2 regions of the Burkholderia sp. AU30198 genome follow, and region 2 is predicted to be linked to the other one. Evidence: predicted binding sites of a transcription regulator. Region 2 holds the regulator's gene; the other holds the start of a gene.
The links. Region 2 encodes FliA, which starts transcription of late flagellar genes. Its sites were predicted from a motif close to CTAAAGTTTNNNNNNNNNNNGCCGNTA; they were not measured.

Region 1: LGN19_RS34710 (DUF4088 family protein) is a predicted target of FliA. The motif match lies at 6,893-6,919, and genes of this name have one in related genera.

Annotation. Positions count from the first base shown of each region.
Region 1 is NZ_JAIZSA010000023.1:83,794-93,199, reverse strand. Features, by position in the region: gene LGN19_RS34750 (DUF6600 domain-containing protein) at 1-19, opposite strand, end outside; gene LGN19_RS34745 (ArsR/SmtB family transcription factor) at 182-889, opposite strand; gene LGN19_RS34740 (hypothetical protein) at 1,085-1,222, shown strand; gene LGN19_RS34735 (acyl-CoA thioesterase) at 1,353-1,865, shown strand; gene fumC (class II fumarate hydratase) at 1,910-3,304, opposite strand; gene norM (multidrug efflux MATE transporter NorM) at 3,460-4,848, opposite strand; gene LGN19_RS34720 (RNA-binding S4 domain-containing protein) at 4,985-5,203, opposite strand; gene LGN19_RS34715 (hypothetical protein) at 5,472-5,873, shown strand; gene LGN19_RS34710 (DUF4088 family protein) at 5,997-6,779, opposite strand; gene LGN19_RS34705 (AzlD domain-containing protein) at 6,941-7,279, opposite strand; gene LGN19_RS34700 (AzlC family ABC transporter permease) at 7,276-8,043, opposite strand; gene LGN19_RS34695 (AraC family transcriptional regulator) at 8,169-9,068, opposite strand; gene LGN19_RS34690 (CreA family protein) at 9,131-9,406, opposite strand, start outside.
Region 2 is NZ_JAIZSA010000014.1:47,753-57,158, forward strand. Features, by position in the region: gene ahcY (adenosylhomocysteinase) at 1-1,368, opposite strand, end outside; S-adenosyl-L-homocysteine riboswitch at 1,401-1,516, opposite strand; gene LGN19_RS26950 (RNA polymerase sigma factor FliA) at 1,625-2,359, opposite strand; gene LGN19_RS26955 (MinD/ParA family protein) at 2,382-3,200, opposite strand; gene flhF (flagellar biosynthesis protein FlhF) at 3,193-4,983, opposite strand; gene flhA (flagellar biosynthesis protein FlhA) at 4,980-7,079, opposite strand; gene flhB (flagellar biosynthesis protein FlhB) at 7,180-8,376, opposite strand; gene LGN19_RS26975 (DUF805 domain-containing protein) at 8,717-9,097, opposite strand; gene LGN19_RS26980 (hypothetical protein) at 9,115-9,406, opposite strand, start outside.

The DNA of each region.
Region 1 (9,406 bases), on a different contig from region 2:
GCGTGAACAGGGTGGCCATGATGAGCGTCTTCGTCATTATCGCGGCGCGTCGATTCGTGCCGTTGAGTTCACAATATCCGCTCGGCCTGTTTCAATGCTCGGTGTTTTGTAAGTCGAATGGCACGCGATGTAACAAAACCTGTCGATCGCGCGCCGTTGTCGTGCAGACGCAATACAGGCGTCAAGCGGACGTAAGCCACCCGTCGAAAACCTGCTGTCCGGGCACGGTGACGCGCAGCACGCGCGGCCGTGCGGCGCGCTCGATCCAGCCGTGTGCGCAGAAGCTCTCGAGCAGCGCCGCACCGAGCGCGCCGCCGAGATGCGAGCGCCGCTCGCTCCAGTCGAGGCAGCCGCACGCGAAGCGGCGCCGGCGCGTGCGCTGCTGCGCGACGTCGATGCCCCATTGCGCAAGCGCCTGGGTGCCGAGTTCAGTGGCCTCGATCGCATCGCCGTCGGCAAGCAGCCAGCCGCGCGCGGTGAGCCCGTCGAAGATGCGCACCGCGAGTTCGCCGGCCATGTGGTCGTAGCAGGTGCGCGCATAGCGCAGTTCGGCCGGGACCGTGCGGGACGGCGCCGGAACCGGGCGATGCGGCGCGGCCGCGCGGGCGACGTTCGCGAGCGCCTCGAGCGAGGCCGCGATATCGGCCGATGCGATGCGGTAGTAGCGGTGCCGGCCGCGCACGTCGAGCGCAAGCAGGCCGCCTTCGGTCAAGCGCGCGAGGTGGGCGCTTGCGGCGGACGGCGACAGCCCTGCGATCATCGTCAGTTCGCCCGCCGGTCGTGCGCTGCCGTCCATCAGCACCCACAGCATCGCGGCGCGCCCGGGGTCGGCGATCAGTGAGCCGATGCGGCTCAGGCCCGGGAAGTGGTGGTCGTCTTGGTCGGTCATCGTCGTGTCTCGTCAGGCGGGATGATCTTCAGTGTAGTGGCCGCGCGCATTCGATGTTTCGCTGTTGGCTGAAATGTCGGATGCAGTGGCGCCCGCGTCGTCGATGCGGCGAACCGGGGTGCGGCTGCTTGCGGCGCGCGCGTAGAATGGCCGAAAGCGGCGGCAGCGGGCTGCCGCATGTGACACGATGCAACGATGAAGACGATTTTCTGTTTGCTGGCGGCCGCGCTCGTCTGTGCAGCCTGTGCGCAGGGCGGTGGCGCGACCGGCGAGCGCGGCGGCAGCATCGAGATGTACGGCACGATCGATCAGGGCATCACGGTGCGCCATTGACCGGTGCCGGCCGCGTGCGCACCGGGCTTGGCCCCGGCAGCCGCGCCACACGGTGCGCCCCGCGACGCGTTGCCGCAGCGCAACGTATAATGGCCCGATTACAGCGCCCCTGCCGCCTGGAGCCAACAAGATGTCCCAACCGTCCCCCGTACCGGCCGCCCTCGACCGCACCGAAACCGTATTCCGCTTCCTCGCCGAGCCGTCGTCCGTGAACTTCGGCGGCAAGGTGCATGGCGGCGCGCTGATGAAGTGGATCGACGAGGTCGCGTATGCATGCGCGGCCGTCTGGTCGAGCCGCTATTGCGTGACGGTCAGCGTCGGCAACATCCGTTTCCAGCGTCCGATCATGGTCGGCAATCTGGTCGAGCTGAAGGCGCGCGTCGTCGCGACGGGCCGCACCAGCATGCACATCCATGTGTCTGTGCATGCCGGCGATCCGAAGGGCGGCATGCTGCGCCAGACGACCGATTGCCTCGTCGTGTTCGTCGCGGTCGACGAGAACGGCAACCCGGTACCGGTGCCGCCGTTCGTGCCCGAGACCGACGAGCAGAAGGTGCTCGCGAAATATGCGGCCGACGTGCGGGCCGCGCTCGACAAGATCGTCGAGATGAAACCGGAAGAAGTCGCGAAGGGCGCAGTCTGACCACTGCGGGCGCCGCGCATCGCGCCGCGCCCGTTTTCCTGCCGTTACTGCGACCCGATCATCTGCTCGGGACGTACCCACGCATCGAATTCCGCCTCGGTCAGGTAGCCGAGCGCGAGCGCGGCCGCCTTCAGCGTCGTGCCTTCCTTGTGCGCCTTCTTCGCGATCTGTGCTGACTTGTCGTAGCCGATGTGCGGATTGAGCGCCGTCACGAGCATCAGCGATTCGTTCAGCAGCAGGTCGATCCGCGAGCGGTTCGGCTCGATGCCCACCGCGCAGTGGTCGTTGAAGCTCTGCGCGCCGTCGGCGAGCAGCCGCACCGACTGCAGCACGTTGTGCGCGATCATCGGCCGGAACACGTTCAGCTCGAAATTGCCGCTCGCGCCGCCGACGTTGACCGCGACGTCGTTGCCGAACACCTGGCAGCACAGCATCGTCACGGCTTCGGATTGAGTCGGGTTCACCTTGCCCGGCATGATCGAGCTGCCCGGCTCGTTCTCCGGAATCGACAGCTCGCCGAGCCCGCAGCGCGGCCCACTCGCGAGCCAGCGGACGTCGTTCGCGATCTTCATCAGGCCGGCTGCCACCGTCTTCAGCGCGCCGTGCGCGAACACCAGCGCATCCGCGGCCGCCATTACCTCGAACTTGCTCGGTGCCGTCACGAACGGCAGCTTCGCGAGCCGGCCGATTTCATCGGCGACGCGCACCGCGAACTCCGGATGCGCGTTCAGCCCCGTGCCGACCGCGGTGCCGCCGAGCGCGAGTTCGTACAGGTGCGGCAACGCCGATTCGACGTGACGGATGCCCTGGTCGAGCTGCGCAACGTAGCCGGAAAACTCCTGGCCGAGTGTGAGCGGCGTCGCGTCCTGCAGGTGCGTGCGGCCGATCTTCACGATGTCGGCGAACGCCTTCGATTTCGCGTCGAGCGTCGTGCGCAGCGTGCGCAGCGCCGGCAGCAGGTGGTTGACGATCGCATACGCGGCCGCGACGTGCATCGCGGTCGGGAATACGTCGTTCGACGACTGGCCGCGGTTCACGTCGTCGTTCGGATGAACCTTGCGCGCTTCGCCGCGCTCGCCGCCCATCAGTTCGCTCGCGCGATTCGCGATCACCTCGTTGAGGTTCATGTTGGTCTGCGTGCCGGAGCCCGTCTGCCACACGGCGAGCGGGAATTCGCGCGGATGCTTGCCGGCGATGATCTCGTCGGCCGCATCGATGATCGCGCGCGCCTTGTCGTCGGCCAGCACGCCGAGCGACTGGTTCACGGCCGCCGCGGCGCGCTTGACGATCGCGAGCGCGTGGATCAGCTCGGGCGACTGCTTCTCGGTCGAGATTTTGAAATTCTGCAGCGAGCGCTCGGTCTGCGCGCCCCAGAGCCGGTCGGCCGGCACGGCGATTTCGCCGAACGTATCGCGTTCCATCCGAACTGCTTCGTTCATGATCCACTCCTCCAGGAAAGGGGAAAGGCCGCGCGTCGTCGCGCGGCATCAGACGTAATCAGACGTATCGTGAGGCAGTCGCGCCGCTCGCGCGGCGTCTTGAGATCTTCAGCCGACTAGCATAGCGCCGGCTGGAATTTCGCGTCGTGTCGCGCTCAGTGCCGCGACGTCACGAGCGACGCACTCTTCAGATGAAAGCGCCACGCCATCAGCACGGCCACGCTGGCGAGACCGGCCGCGAGGCCCCACCAGAGGCCGCGGGCACCGAGGCCCACGTGGAACGCGAACCAGTAGCCGGTCGGAAAGCCGATCCCCCAGTAGCCTAGGGTCGCTGCGAGCATCGGGATGCGCGTGTCCTTCAGGCCGCGCAGCGCACCCGACGCGACGGTCTGCGCGCCGTCGACGATCTGGAACACTGCGGCGATGCCGAGCAGCGACGCGGCGAGCGACACCGTGGCCGCGTTGGCCGGATCGCCGAGGTTCAGGTACAGGCCGACGATCGCGTGCGGCGCGGCGATCAGCACGATGCCCGACAGCGACATGAACGCGACACCGAGGCCGAGTGCGACGAAGCCCGCATGCCGCGCGGCGACGGGTGCCCCCGCGCCGACCCAGTAGCCGACCCGCACGTTGGCGGCCTGGCCGATCGCGAGCGGCACCATGAATGCCACCGATGCGACGTTCAGCGCGATCTGGTGTGCGGCAAGCGCCGTCGCGCCGAGTACGCCGATCGTCAGGCCGGTTGCGAGGAACAGTGTCGATTCGACTCCGTACGTGATCGCGACCGGCCAGCCGATGCCGATCAGTTCGCCCATCATGGGCAGCTTCGGGCGCGCGGCGGTCACGAAGTGACGGAAGCGCTGCCGGCCGTGCAGCAGCCAGATCAGTGCGAGCGCGGTGAGCCAGATCGTGATGGTCGTCGCCACGGCCGAACCGAGGAAGCCGAGGCGCGGCAGCCCGAACGCGCCGTGGATCAGCCCGTAGTTCAGCACGCCATTGACGCCGACGCCGCCGATCGACACCCACAGCAGCCGGCGTGCGGCGCCGATCGCGGGCAGGAATGCGCGCATCAGCCCGACGCCGATCAGGCTGCCGAGCGCGGCGAAGCGCAGGATGCCCGTGTATTCGCCGACGTGATGCGCGAGCAAGGGCGGCTCGTGGAACATCAGCAGGATCGGTTCGGACAGCGACAGCGCGATGATGGCCGGGATCGCGAGCAACACGGACAGCGCGAAGCCGGTCCAGTAGATGTGCGGGACGCGCTCGTCGGCCTTGGCACCGCGCGCATGCGCGACGCTGACGCTGACCGACGACAGCACGCCTTGCAGCACGGTCACGATGACGAAGAAGAAGTTCGCGCCGAGCCCGCCCGCCGCGAGCGAATCGGGGCCGAGCGAGCCGAGCAGCACCGTGTCGGTGACGCTCATCGCCATCTGCGAAAGCTGCGCGATCGCGAGCGGCGCGGCGAGGCGCGCGGTATCGGCGGCATGACTGGACAGGGACGGCGGCGCGGCGGCCGTCCGCGTAAGACCGGAATGCGACATGGAATGGGCGCTCGCGCGGGTGCGGGCCCGCGCTATATGTATTTATTTTGAGAGACGGCTAGCTTACGGCTTTATTCGAACCGTGTCGAACGCGCGCACCGATGGCCATGTCGCAGGCAGGGGGAACCGTCGGGCCCTATGCTTCGCGCACCGCAATGCGCGTGTCGCCGAGCAGGACGACCTGGCCCGCGCGGATCTTGCAGGTCTTGCGCAGTTCGACCGCGCCGTCGACTTTCACCGCGCCGGACGCGACGATCAGCTTCGCGGTGCCGCCGCTGTCAGCGAGGCCGGTGATCTTGAGAAGGTTGTGCAGCTCGACGTATTCGCCGGTCAGCGTGAAATCCAGATTGGGCATGGCGAAGAAGGTGCGCAAAGCGCGGGAGGAATCGCCCCGCATCATACGGCACCGCGGGCCGGCGCGCGAGCGCGGTCGGCTGCCGCACGCAGTTGTTAGGGAATGTGAGCCATTCGTCAGCAAATGAAACGGTGGGTAACAGTCTGAGAAATTCGAGAACCGGCCGTGCGCGCCGCGGGTCTTTTGTCGTACCTGCTGCGTGTTGCGGCGGGGCGCTACGGACCGCATCGCTGCGGTTCGGGCTCACAACTTCCTGAGGAGAATTGCCATGTCCAAGATTCGTACGATGCTGATCGGTGCCGCGCTGACGGCGTTCGCCACTTCGGCCGCATTTGCCCAGACGGGCACGGCGGTGCAGGGCGCAGCCGGTGCCGGCGTGCAGGCGCAGACGCCGGCAGCGGGTGTCGGTGCAGGCGTGCAGGGCGGTGCGGGCGCGAACGTGTCGGGCAATGCGGTCGGCGGTGCAACCGATGCGGTCGGCGCGGCAGCCGACGGTACGAAGGATACGGCGTCGTCGGCCGTCCATTCGGCCAAGAAGCACGCGAAGCATGCCGCGAAGTCGGCCAAGGGCCATGCCGGCTCGGCCAAGGCGAAGACCGGTGAAGCGGCCGAAGGCGGCGCAGCGGTCGGCGCGGAGGGCGGTGCATCGGCGCAGGGCGCGACGCAGTAAGCGATGCCCGATGCCGCGCGACGCTCGTCCCGGACGGCGCGTCGCGACGGCGGCCATCCGACGGCCCGGTTCGCGTTGCGCGAACCGGGCCGTTTTCATGGGTTGATGCGATGGGGCGCGCCGTTACGGCCGGCGTTGACTTTGCCCTTGCCCCTGTCCTTGCGCCGGACGCACGGCAGACGGCGTGAATACGTTGCGCAGCCACGCGGCGAGCCGGGCGAAGACGTCGTACGGCTCCTCGACGAAGATCTCCGGCTTCAGCAGCCGCAGGTATTCCATGATCTGCTGCGCTTCCTGTTTCTGGAACGAGCCATGCGAGAGCCCGAGCCGCAGCAGCCCACGCAGTTCGCCGAGCTTGTCGCGCGCGGTGCTGCCGACACTCATCTCGCACGCGAGCTTGGCCTCGTAGACCCGTTGTCGCAGCGATTCCGCGAGCCGCCATGCCGGCGTCTGCATCAGTTCCTCGAGCGTCTGGATGTCTTGCGCCGCCCCCTTGATCTGCGAGGCGAGCGGGTCGATCAGCGACGGGTCGCCCTGTGCTTCGGCGACGATCGCCTTCGCCCAGTCGCGGCAAGCCTTCGCGAGTTCGTCGGGGGTCCATTCGGAGCGCGACGCGAAGCCGAAGCCGAATTCGCCGGCCTGTCGCATCAGGATCGCGACGACGTCCGGAAATTCCTTGTCGAGCGTGCGCTTTGCCCACGCATACTGGCCGCCCTCCAGCATCCGCTGCACCGCGTGCTCGGTCAGCGGCACCATGTTGTCGAGCAGTTTGGCGCGCAGGAAATCCTCGAACGACGGCGTCGCGAACTGCGGGTCGAGTTTCAGCGACACGCGGACGAACGCGTCGTAGTCCTTGCGCAGGGACTCGAGTGTGTCGTCCTTGAGGGAAAGGGTGATCTGGCCCATGAATCGTCTCGATGGCGGCCCGCGCAAGCCGTCGGCCGGCACGGCGCACCGGGGCGGGCGCAGCGTCGACTGACCGGTGCGCGCCGAGGCCGGTGGCGGGTCTTCACTCCCTATATCGGCGTGCCGGACAAAAACTTGAGCGTGCGTGACCGAGCGTGTACTCAGGTGGGTAGCCAGTGGGGCAGCACGACCCCTTGCCAGAGAAAGAACACCGCGAGCCCCGCCGCGATCGTCACGAGCGGGCGGCGGGTGGCTGCCGACACGAGCACGGCAGCCAGCGCGCCGACGAGCTGCGGATTGCGCCAGGTCAGTTCGGCCGTACCGCCGTGCGGCGAGACGGTCATCGGCACGATGATCGCGGTCAGCACGGTGACGGGCACGAAGCCGAGTGCGGTCCGCACGAGCGGCGGGAAGGTCAGCCGTTCGCCGAACAGGAACAGCGTCGAGCGGATCGCGTAGGTGATGACCGCCATCCCGAGAATCAGCAGCGCGTAGCTCACGATGCGGCCTCCGTGCGCGAGCCGGCGCGCGTGCGTTCGTGCAGCAGCGTGAGCGCGACGCCGATCGCGACGCCCGCCGCAACTGCGCCGAGCAGCCCGAGCTTGTACGGCCAGCCCTGCCAGAAGTACGCCAGCGTGCCGGCCGTCACTGCGGCCGCGAAATAGCGCAGCGTGCCGAGCTGCGGGACGACGATCGCAATGAAGGTCGCCGCCATCGCGAAATCGAGGCCGAGCGACTGCAGGCCCGGGAACGCGGCACCGAAGCCGATGCCCGCGAGCGTCCAGACCTGCCAGTTCAGGTACATCGCGAGCCCCGAGCCGAAGAAGTAGTGGGGGCCGATTGCGCCGGGCGGGAAGTGCCGGTAGTGCGCATAGGCGACCGCGAACACCTCGTCGGTCATCAGTGCGCCGAGCGTCGCGCGCCAGCGCAGCGGCAGGTGCGCAACATAGGGCGCGAGCGTCGCGCTGTACAGCAGGTGACGCAGGTTCACGATCAGCGTGGTCGCGAGCACGACGACGAAGCTCGCGCTGCCCGCGATCAGGCCGAGCGCGATGAACTGCGCGGAGCCCGCGAACACGGCGAGCGACATCAGCGCGCCATGCCACGGGGCGAGCGGGCCGCCGCCAACGAGCGTGCCGAAAATCACGCCGAACGGGGCGGCGCCAATCATCATCGGAATCGTGTCGCGCGCGCCGTCGAGCCATTCGTTCAATGGGCGGCGGGCAGGCGATGCGGGTGTCGGGTTCAAAGGGTGCTCCTCCATGAGTTGGAGGATAGCGGGCAGGTGATGGGCCGGCTTGTATGTTCTTGCGCTCGCGGGATCGGGGCGGTGCTTGCCGCTTGCCGGCTCCGCCGGCATCGCGGTGGCGGGCCGTGCGCCGCCGTGTGTCAGCTCGCCTGCCAGCGCCCGGGCGGCACGCCGAACATGCGTTTGAAATGTCGGGTGAAGTGGCTTTGGTCGACGAAGCCGCTGGCCGCCGCGACGTCGGCGACGGGCACACCCGCGCGCAGCGGCGCCAGCGCGCGCTGCAAGCGCAACTGGTTGCGCCACGCATGTGGCGGCATGCCGGTCGTGCGGGTGAACAGGCGCGCCGCGTGGAACGGCGACAGGCCGGCCGCCTGCGCGACTTCGTCGAGCGTCACCGTGCACATGAGATCGGCGGCGAGCCGCTCGCGCATCGCGTCGACGCGCGGCTCGTCCGCTGCGAGCGGCGCGGGTCGCGGCAGTGCGTCGGCATGGCGCACGATCAGCGTCGACAACGCATCGAGCATCGCAGTCTCGGCAGCGAGCGGATCGTAGATGCGCGGTGCGCCGGTCGCCGGATCATGAGCCGGCTGCCCGTGCACCGGCAAGGGCAGGGCGCGCTCGCTGCCAGCTTCCATCATCCGGTGCGCCAGCGTGAGCCGGGCCGCAAGATCGGCGTCGCGAATCACGTCCGGCGCAAACCACGGCGCGTCCTGCGGGCGGCCGGCAATCGCACTCGTGAGTTCGCGGATGAATTCGACCGGCATGTAGCTGACGCGATAGCACCAGCCCTCGTCGGCCGCGCGCGAACCCGTATGCACCTCGCCGGGATTGATCACGGGCACGGAGCCGGTTTCGGCGACATAGCCGTTGCCGCGATAGGTGAAGCGTTCCGCGCCTTCGAGAATCACGGGGATCGTGTACGCGTCGTGCCAGTGGGGCGCGAACGTGTGGTCGCGATAGGTGGCCGTGACGAGATCCGCATCCGGCAGCAGCGGCGTGCGCCAGTAGCGTGCGGAGTCGGGAAGGCGGGTGGCGGACATGATCGGGCGCGGGAGCGGTCGAACCGACAGTGTATCGCTCGCGCGCCCGGCAGGCGCGCGCTTTACTTGACCGGAATCGTCGTGCCGGCCGGCATCGGCACCGCGGTGACGGCGTTCTTCGGGCTGCCGCTGACGATGCGGTCGCTATAGGTCAGGTAGACGATCGTGTTGCGCTTGGCATCGACCACGCGCACGACGTGCAGGGTCTTGAAGATGAACGACATGCGCTCGCTGAACACGTCGGTCTGCTGCTTGAGCGGCTCCTTGAAGCTGATCGGGCCGACCTGCCGGCATGCGATCGACGCTTCGCTCGGATCCTCGGCGACGCCGAGCGTGCC
Region 2 (9,406 bases):
GTACGAAGCCTGCTCGTCCGACAGCACGGACAGGTTCGCGCCGATGCGCGCCAGGTGCAGGCGTGCAACCTTTTCATCGAGGTGCTTCGGCAGCACGTACACCTTGTTCTCGTACTCGTTGCCGCGCACGAACAGCTCGATCTGCGCGAGCGTCTGGTTCGCGAACGAGTTCGACATCACGAACGACGGGTGGCCGGTCGCGCAGCCGAGGTTCACGAGGCGGCCTTCCGCCAGCAGGATCACGCGCTTGCCGTCCGGGAAGATGATGTGGTCGACCTGCGGCTTGATGTTTTCCCACTGGTACTGGCGGGTCGACGCGACGTCGATTTCCGAGTCGAAGTGACCGATGTTGCAGACGATCGCGTTGTGGCGCATCGCCTTCATGTGATCGTGGCCGATCACGTGGAAGTTGCCGGTGGCCGTCACGAAGATGTCGGCCTTGTCGGCCGCGTATTCCATCGTCACGACGCGGTAGCCTTCCATCGCCGCCTGCAGCGCGCAGATCGGATCGATTTCGGTGACCCACACGGTCGCGCCGAGGCCGCGCAGCGATTGCGCGCAGCCCTTGCCCACGTCGCCGTAGCCCGCGACGACCGCGACCTTGCCCGCGATCATCACGTCGGTCGCGCGCTTGATGCCGTCGACCAGCGATTCACGGCAGCCATACAGGTTGTCGAACTTCGACTTCGTGACCGAATCGTTCACGTTGAACGCCGGGAACGGCAGGCGGCCGTCCTTTTCCATCTGGTACAGGCGGTGCACGCCGGTCGTGGTTTCTTCGGTCACGCCCTTGATGTGCGCGAGGCGCGTCGAGTACCAGGTCGGGTCCGCGTCGAGGTGCGTCGCGATCGACTTGTACAGCGCGACTTCTTCCTCGTTGGTCGGCTTCGCGATCACCGAACGGTCCTTCTCGGCCTTCGAGCCGAGGATCAGCAGCAGCGTGGCGTCGCCGCCGTCGTCCAGGATCATGTTCGCGAATTCGCCGTTCGGCCATTCGAAGATGCGGTGCGAGAACTCCCAGTATTCGTCGAGCGATTCGCCCTTGAACGCGAACACCGGCGTGCCGGCTTCGACGATCGCGGCCGCTGCGTGGTCCTGCGTCGAGAAGATGTTGCACGACGCCCAGCGGACGTCCGCGCCGAGCGCCTTCAGCGTCTCGATCAGCACGCCCGTCTGGATCGTCATGTGCAGCGAACCGGCAATGCGCGCGCCCTTCAGCGGCTGCTGCGCCTTGTATTCGTCGCGGATCTGCACGAGGCCCGGCATTTCGGTCTCGGCGATGTTCAGTTCCTTGCGGCCCCAGCCGGCCAGCGCCATGTCGGCGACGACGTAATCGTTGGAAGCTTTGGAATCGATAATGGCGTTCATCACGCCCTCCTTTCTAAAAAGTTTCTAGATTGGTGACGTGAGCGCCGTTCAGGAAGCGGAGCCGGCACGGTTTTGCCGCACGGCTGCTTGGTGAAGCCTTCCGAGCCTGGCGGACGCAGAATGGTCCGTCGCAACGCTCCTCGGAAAACGGAGGGGATTGTAGCAAATCGGCGCGCGGTATGCGCAAGCACGCACACACACGGCACTTACCCGGCACGAGCGCGCGGCGTCGGCGCGCGCGGCCGTCAGGAAAGGGTCAGGACTCCGCGCCGACCCAGGCCTGTTCGCGCAGCCGTGCGCGCAGGCGCGCGACGGCCTGGCTGTGCAGCTGGCACACGCGCGATTCGCTCACTTCGAGCACCGCGCCGATCTCGCGCAGATTCAGACCCCGTTCGTAGTACAGCGACATCAGCAGCTTCTCGCGCTCCGGCAGCCGTTCGATCGCCTCGACGAGCGCTTCGCGCAGGTGCTCGTCGAGCAGCGCCGACAGCGGATCGGCGTGATCGACGCGGTAGCGGTCGAGGAACGGCTCGTCGTCGGCCGCGCGGTCGAAATCCTCGTAATAGATCAGCTGGCTGCCGTGCAGGTCCTGCAGCATCCCCTGGTATTCGTCGAGCGGCATGTTCAGGTGCTGCGCGATCTCGGTCTCGCTCGCCGAGCGGCCGAGATGCTGCTCGACCTGGTGCACCGCGTGCTCGACCTCGCGCGACGTCTTGCGCAGGCTGCGCGGCAGCCAGTCGTTGCTGCGCAGCTCGTCGAGCATCGCGCCGCGGATGCGCTGGGTCGCGTAGGTCTCGAACTGCGCGCCCTGGTCTTCCTTGTAGCGGCCGGCCGCGTCCATCAGGCCGATCATGCCGGCCTGGATCAGGTCGTCGAGGTCGACGCTCGCCGGCATCTTCGCGACGAGCTGCAGCCCGAGGCGTCGCACGAGCGGCGCATATTGCGCGAGCACGTCGGCCTGGGACATCTTTCCTTGAGCGTTGTACATCATGGCTCTCTCCTTCCGGTGGCACTCACGCGGCGTGTGCCGCGCCCGCCTCATACGACGGCTTGCCGCCCGCGTGCACCGCGCGGCCCGCACCCGAACGCGGGCGCATCGGCCAGTACAGCAGGTCGGCGGCAATCTGCCGGTAGTCGCGCGCAGCGGCCGACGACGGGAACGCATCGACCGCGGCCCGCATCAGTTCGCGCGCATGCTCGACGAGCGGATCGGCGCTCACGCAGCCGGCATCGGCGATCGACACCGTCAGGTAGCGGCTTGCGACGCCCGCGAGGTTGTCGAACGCGACCTTCGCGTCCGCATGGCTGCCGACGTGATTGGTCAGCACGCGGAACTGCGCGAACGCATGCGCGAAATGCAGCCGTTTCATGCACGCGTACGCCTCGGTGATCGCCTGCGCGGCGACCCGCGTGACGACCAGCACGTCGTGCGCCTCGCGCGCGAGCGCCGAGAACGCGCCGTCGGCGCCGAGCTGCGCGTCGACGAGGACGATGTCGGCCGGGCCGTCGATGAAATCGCTCAGCTGCGCGTCGGTGTAGCCGGCGCGCGCAAGCCGCGCGGCAGCGCACAGGCCGAAGCCGGCCGCCACCCGCGTGCGCTCGCCGTCGCGCAGCCACGCGCCCGCCAGCGTCGCGCTGGCCGATTGCACGTCGGCGCGCTCGTCGACGACGAGCACATCCTTGCCGAGCGACGCGAGCGCCGCCGCCAGGTTCACGACGGCGGTCGTGCAGCCGACACCCGCCGGCCCGCCCGTCACCGCGACGATGCGCGATGCGCGCCCGGCCAGCAGGCGCCGCAGCCCTTCGGCCTGATCGATGATTCGTTTATCCAAATCGCACCTCGTGCAGCTCGGCGGTGGAACGTGCGGTCAATGCGGAAAGCAGCGTCGGCATGTCCTCGTCTTGCGGCACGAAGGGCGAGCCGTCGCGCGGTACGCAGAACGCGCTCTTCAGCAGGAAGCGGGTCGATGCGACGTACAGGTTCTCCGGCACCTTCTGGCCGGTCGACACGTAGTGGACCGGCAGCTTGTAGCGGATCACGGTGTCGAGCACGCCGCCGAGGTGGGTCGCCTCGTCGAGCTTCGTGAGGATGCAGCCGGCCAGGTCCGGATGTTCGCCCGCGCTGCGGTACGCCTGCACGACTTCGTTGAGCGTGTCGCCATGGCTCGTCGCGTTGAGCAGCAGCAGGCGCTGCACCGGCGCGTTCGCGCCGTGCAGCATCGCGATCTGGTCGGATACCGCGCGGTCGCGCTGGCTCATGCCGATCGTGTCGATCAGCACGATGTGCTTGTTGCGCAGCTCGGACAGCGCGAGCGCGAGGTCGCCGGCATCCTTCACCGCGTGCACCGGCACGCCGAGGATCTTGCCGAAGATGCGCAGCTGCTCGTGGCCGCCGATCCGGTAGCTGTCGGTGGTCAGCAGCGCGACCTTGCTCGCGCCGAAGCGCATCACGCAGCGCGCGGCCAGCTTCGCGGTGGTGGTGGTCTTGCCGACCCCCGTCGGCCCCATCAGCGCGAACACGCCGCCGCGCTCCATCAGCGCGTCCTCGCTGTCGAGCACCGGCAGGTTCGACGCCAGCACCGACTGCGCCCATTCGGCGGCCTGTTCGATGGTCTGAGCATCGTCGCCGGCCGGCAGGTTGTCGACCAGCATCCGCACGAGCTGCGCGGAGAAACCGGCCGCGAACAGGTGCTTCGTCAGCGCGCCATGCACGGCGCTGCGACGCTGGCGGTCGTGCCACATCAGGCTGTCGAACTGCTCTTCCATCATCCCGCGCAGTTCGCCGAGCTCCTGCATCACCGTATCGTTGACGATCCGCTCGATGCGCGACTTCACCGCATCGGCCACCACGGCGGCCGCGTCGGCGGACAGGCGCGTGCGCTCGGCCGCCTTCGCGGCATGCGCCGCGCTCGTGTTCGTGTCGGGCGCGCGGGTGGCGGCGGCCGGCATCCGGCGTTCGGCGTCGCGCACGATGTCGCGTGCCCAGTCGGGCGGCGTCGCGCTCGCGGCGGCCTGCGGGGCAGGCGCGCTCGCTTGCGGCGCGGCGGGCGTCGCCTGTGCACGCGCCATCAGCGCGTCGCGCTGCTGCGTCAGGCGCTTCGCGTGCTCGACCAGCCACGGTGCGGGTTCGGAAGCCGCAGCCGGCGCGCTGGAAACGGGGAAGACGGAAGACGGTGCGGCCGCAGCCGGGATGTCGCCCGGCGCAGTGCCGCCCAACGCGTCCGCATCGATCGCCGAAGCTTGTGCCGCTGCCGCATCGTCCGCGTCCGCGTCGGCGCTGGCGCCGAACACCGACGAGAACACGTCCGGCAGCCCGCCTTCGCCCGCTGCATACGGATTGACGGCCGGGCGGGCCAGCGCCGCGCCCGGGCGCGACACGATGCCCGGCACCGCGGCGGCCGGCACGGATTCCGCCGCGCGCGATGCCGCGATGCGCGGCCGCGCCGCGGCCGGCGGCGTCACCGCGGCCAGGTCCGAATCGGCTAGTGCAACGATTTCGACGCTGCCGTCATCGAGCGTGCGGTTCGACAGCACGACCGCGTCGGCGCCGAGTGCCTCGCGCACGAGACGAAGTGCGTCGCGGCTCGTTGCGCCGGTGAATTTGCGAATGTTCAAGCGGAACCCCCGATGACGTTAACGACTTTGATCGTGCGTGTGTCCGGCACTTCGGCATACGACAGCACTTTCAATTGCGGCAGGCTGCGGCGCAGGAAACGCGCGAGCATCGCGCGCAGCGCGTGCTGCACGAGCAGCACGGGCGGCAGCCCGAGATTCTGTTGACGCAGCATCGCCTGCTGCGTGCCGGTCAGAAGGTTGTGTGCGAGGCCGGGCTCGAGGCCCGGGTTCGCGCCGGTGGCGAGCGCCTGCGACAGCACGCGCTCCAGATTCGAGTCGAGGCCCATCACCTGCATTTCGCCGGCGCCCGGATACCACTGCTGCGTGATCGCGCGGCCGAGCGAGAGCCGCACCGCGGCCGTGATCTCGAACGCGTCGCCGCGGCCCGCGTTCTCGGACACGGCTTCGAGGATCGTGCGCATGTCGCGGATCGGTACGCCTTCCTCGAGCAGGTTCTGCAGCACCTTCTGCAGCGTCGTCAGCGAGATCGTCTTCGGCACGAGGTCCTCGACGAGCGACGGCGCATCCTTGCCGGTGCGCTCGACGAGCGCCTGCACTTCCTGGCGGCCGAGCAGCTCGGCCGCGTGCTGGACGACCAGATGGTTCAGGTGCGTCGCGACGACCGTGCTCGCGTCGACCACCGTGTAGCCGTACACCTGCGCCTGTTCGCGCATCGCGACGTCGATCCACACGGCCGGCAGCCCGAATGCGGGATCCTGCGTGACGGCGCCCGGCAGCGCGGCCGTCACCTGGCCGGGGTTGATCGCGAGCCACTGGCCCGGGAACACTTCGCCGACGCCGATCTCGACGCCCTTCAGCGCGATCCGGTATGCGTTCGGCCGCAGTTCGAGGTTGTCGCGGATATGGATCACCGGCGGCAGGAAGCCGATTTCCTGCGCGAATTTCTTGCGGATGCTCTTGATGCGCTTGAGCAGCTCACCGTCGCTGTTCTTGTCGACGAGCGGAATCAGCCGGTAGCCGACTTCCAGCCCGAGCGGATCGATCAGCTGCACGTCGTCCCAGGTTGCCTCGTGGCTGTCCGACGGCAGCACGGCGGGCGGCGCGATGTCGGTCACGTCGCCGGCTGCCTTGCGGGCCGCCGCGCGCTTGGTCTGCGTGCGGGCCAGCCAGATCGCGCCGCCGCCGAGTGCGAGGAACGCGAAGTGCGGCATGCCGGGGATCAGCCCCATCAGCACGATGATCGCGCCGGTGATGTTCAGCACGCGCGGGTTCGTGAACAGCTGGCCGGTGATCTGCGTGCCGATGTCCTCGTCGGTCGCGACGCGCGACACGATCACGCCGGCCGCGGTCGAGATCACGAGCGACGGGATCTGCGCGACGAGGCCGTCGCCGATCGTCAGCAGCGTGTAGTTCGTGCCGGCCGCGGCGAACGTCATGTCGTGCTGGACCATCCCGACGATCAGCCCGCCGATCACGTTGATCGCCATGATGATCAGGCCGGCGATCGCGTCGCCGCGCACGAACTTCGACGCGCCGTCCATCGACCCGTAGAACTCGGCTTCCTGCGACACGGCCTGGCGGCGCTTGCGCGCCTGCTCTTCGTTGATGAGGCCCGCGTTCAGGTCGGCGTCGATCGCCATCTGCTTGCCGGGCATCGCGTCGAGCGTGAAGCGCGCGGACACTTCGGCGATCCGCCCCGCGCCCTTCGTGATCACCATGAAGTTGATGATCATCAGGATCACGAACACGACGATGCCGACCGCGAAGTTGCCGCCGACGAGGAAATGGCCGAACGCCTCGATCACCTGGCCGGCCGCATCGGGGCCCGTGTGGCCTTCGAGCAGCACGACGCGCGTCGACGCGACGTTCAGCGACAGGCGCAACAGCGTGGAAAACAGCAGCACGCTCGGGAACGCCGCGAAGTCGAGCGGCTTCATCGTGTACATGCTGACGAGCAGCACCATCACGGACAGCGCGATGTTGAACGTGAACAGCAGATCCAGCAGCATCGGCGGCAGCGGCAGGATCATCATCCCCAAAATCATGCAGATGAGGATCGGGCCCGCGAGCGCGCGCAGGTTGGTCCCCGCGAGCAGGTTCGGGCGCTTCGCGAACAGGCTGGTCGGGGTGCTCATGCTGCCTCCCGCCGGGCCGCCCGCGACCCCGATTCAACTGCTGTCGGGAGATGGGGGGGCTGCGCCTCCCCAAGCGAACAAATGTGAGCGTGGGGGCGAATCATGCCGTACCCGCCTTACCGAGGCTGTCTTCCTGCTCCTCGCGCTCGTCGTCGGCGGACACCGACGCGCCTTTGTCGAGGTCGGCCGGCACATCCAGATCGACCGGCACCGCCGGGAACGCACCGCCTTCCGAACGGAAGCGCTTGAGCTGGTAGACCCACGCGAGCACTTCGGCGACGGCCGAGTACAGCGAGCCGGGAATCTCGCGCTCGAGTTCGACGTTGTGATACAGCGCACGCGCGAGCGGCGGCGCTTCGAGCAGCGGCACGTTGTGTTCGGCCGCGAGTTCGCGGATGCGCGCGGCGACGAGGTTCACGCCCTTCGCGACGACCTTCGGCGCGCGCATCTCGCCGTCCGTGTATTGCAGCGCGACGGCGAAGTGCGTCGGGTTCGTGACGACCACGTCGGCCTTCGGCACGGCCGCCATCATCCGGCGGCGCGCGATCGCGCGCTGCTGCTGGCGGATCCGCCCCTTCACGTGCGGATCGCCTTCGTTCTCGCGATGCTCGCGCTTCACTTCTTCCTTCGTCATGCGCAACTTCTTGTTGTACTGCCAGAGTTGGTAAGGCACATCGAGCGCGGCGACCACCAGCATCCCGGCGACCGTCGTGCCGCAGCACACGGCGACCAGGTGCAGCGCATCGGGCAGCGCCACGCCGAGCGGCTGGGTCGCGAGACCAAGCAACTCGTCCTTGCTGCGCCAGATCGCGATGCCGCCGATCCCGCCGACGACCAGCGTCTTCGCGAGCGACATCCCGAGCTGGATCGGCCCCTGGATCGAGAAGATCCGGCCGAGGCCCGAAATCGGGTTCAGCCGGTCGAACTTCAGCTCGAACGTCTTCTGCGAGATCAGCCAGCCGCCGAGCGCCATCGGCGCGAGCAACGCGGCAAGGCCGGTGAGCGCGAGGAGCGGCAGCAGTGCGGCGAAGCCTTCGAGGCTCGCGCTGCCGGCCGCCGACAGCATCCGGTTGGTGTCGAACGCGGTCGCGCGATCGAACGTGAACGCGCCGCGCAGCATCGCCTGCAGATGCCCGCCCGACGGGCCTGCGAGCAGCCACGCGCCGTAGAACCCGGCCGCGAGCAGCGCGAACGAAGCCAGTTCGCGCGAACGCGCGACCTGCCCCTCCTCGCGCGCCTTCTCGCGGCGCCTGGGAGTGGCGGCTTCGGTCTTGTCGAGATCGCTCTCGTCTGCCACGGGGCCTCCAGTCGGGTACGGCGGAATGCCGCTTTCCAGTGACACCGATTATTCATGGAGGCGTCAAACGCCGATCGGTCGAGCAAAGCCGGGAAAGGGGGGTATTTCGAAGAATCGGGCGAGCCGGTGCGAACGGGGCTCGACAGGGGGACGGAACGGTGTGCGGCGCGGCGGAACAACGTGCCGGCCGGCGCAATGACGGGGCTGGGCTCCGGACGGAGCGGCGACCGCGTGAAGCGAGGAAAAGGGGCGGAAAGCGTGAAGCAGCGTAACGACGCCGCGAGTGCGACGCGAAATCAGGCCCCGACGCGACGGCGTCGCGCGTCGGGGCAGGCGTCGGTCAGGCCGCCGGAATCGGATCCGCGCCGAAGCGGTTCGGACCTTCGGTGCCGCGCGAGCACGTCCACACGAGCAGCAGGATGCTGCCGACGATCGGAATCAGCGCGATCAGCAGGAACCAGCCCGAGCGGCCCGTATCGTGCAGGCGGCGGACGCTGACCGCGATGCCCGGAATGATCAGCGCCAGCGAAACCAGGGAGAGCACGCCGAGCAGCAGCAGCGTGATCAGGCCCGCGTGACGGCCCGCCACGCCGATGACCTGGGCGGCGATCGAAAGAATGAAGCTCAGCAGCACGAAATACCAGTATTCGGCACGACGCGCACGGCCTTCGAATGTCGCGTATTTATTGAGTACGGAACGAACGGCTTCTGAAAAATTCATTTTATTACCCTCCTGTTTTATATTGGCACCCCGGAAACAACGCCGGCATTATATGTTTGAATTTCGACGCACTCCATCTCTTTTCGCATGCTGGCCGGCGCGCCCGCCCGCTCATCCGGCCTGCCGATACAACGCGAGAACGGCCGCAATGGCGTAACGCTGCGTCGCAGGCTTGCATGCCGCGTCATTTTAATAATCTTGAAAACGTGACGGAAATTACAGCTCGAGATAATCCAGCTTTTGATTACAACCAAATGAAATCGAGCGCGATCGATAATCGGCGCGAAGGTGCCGCATTCGATTAACCTG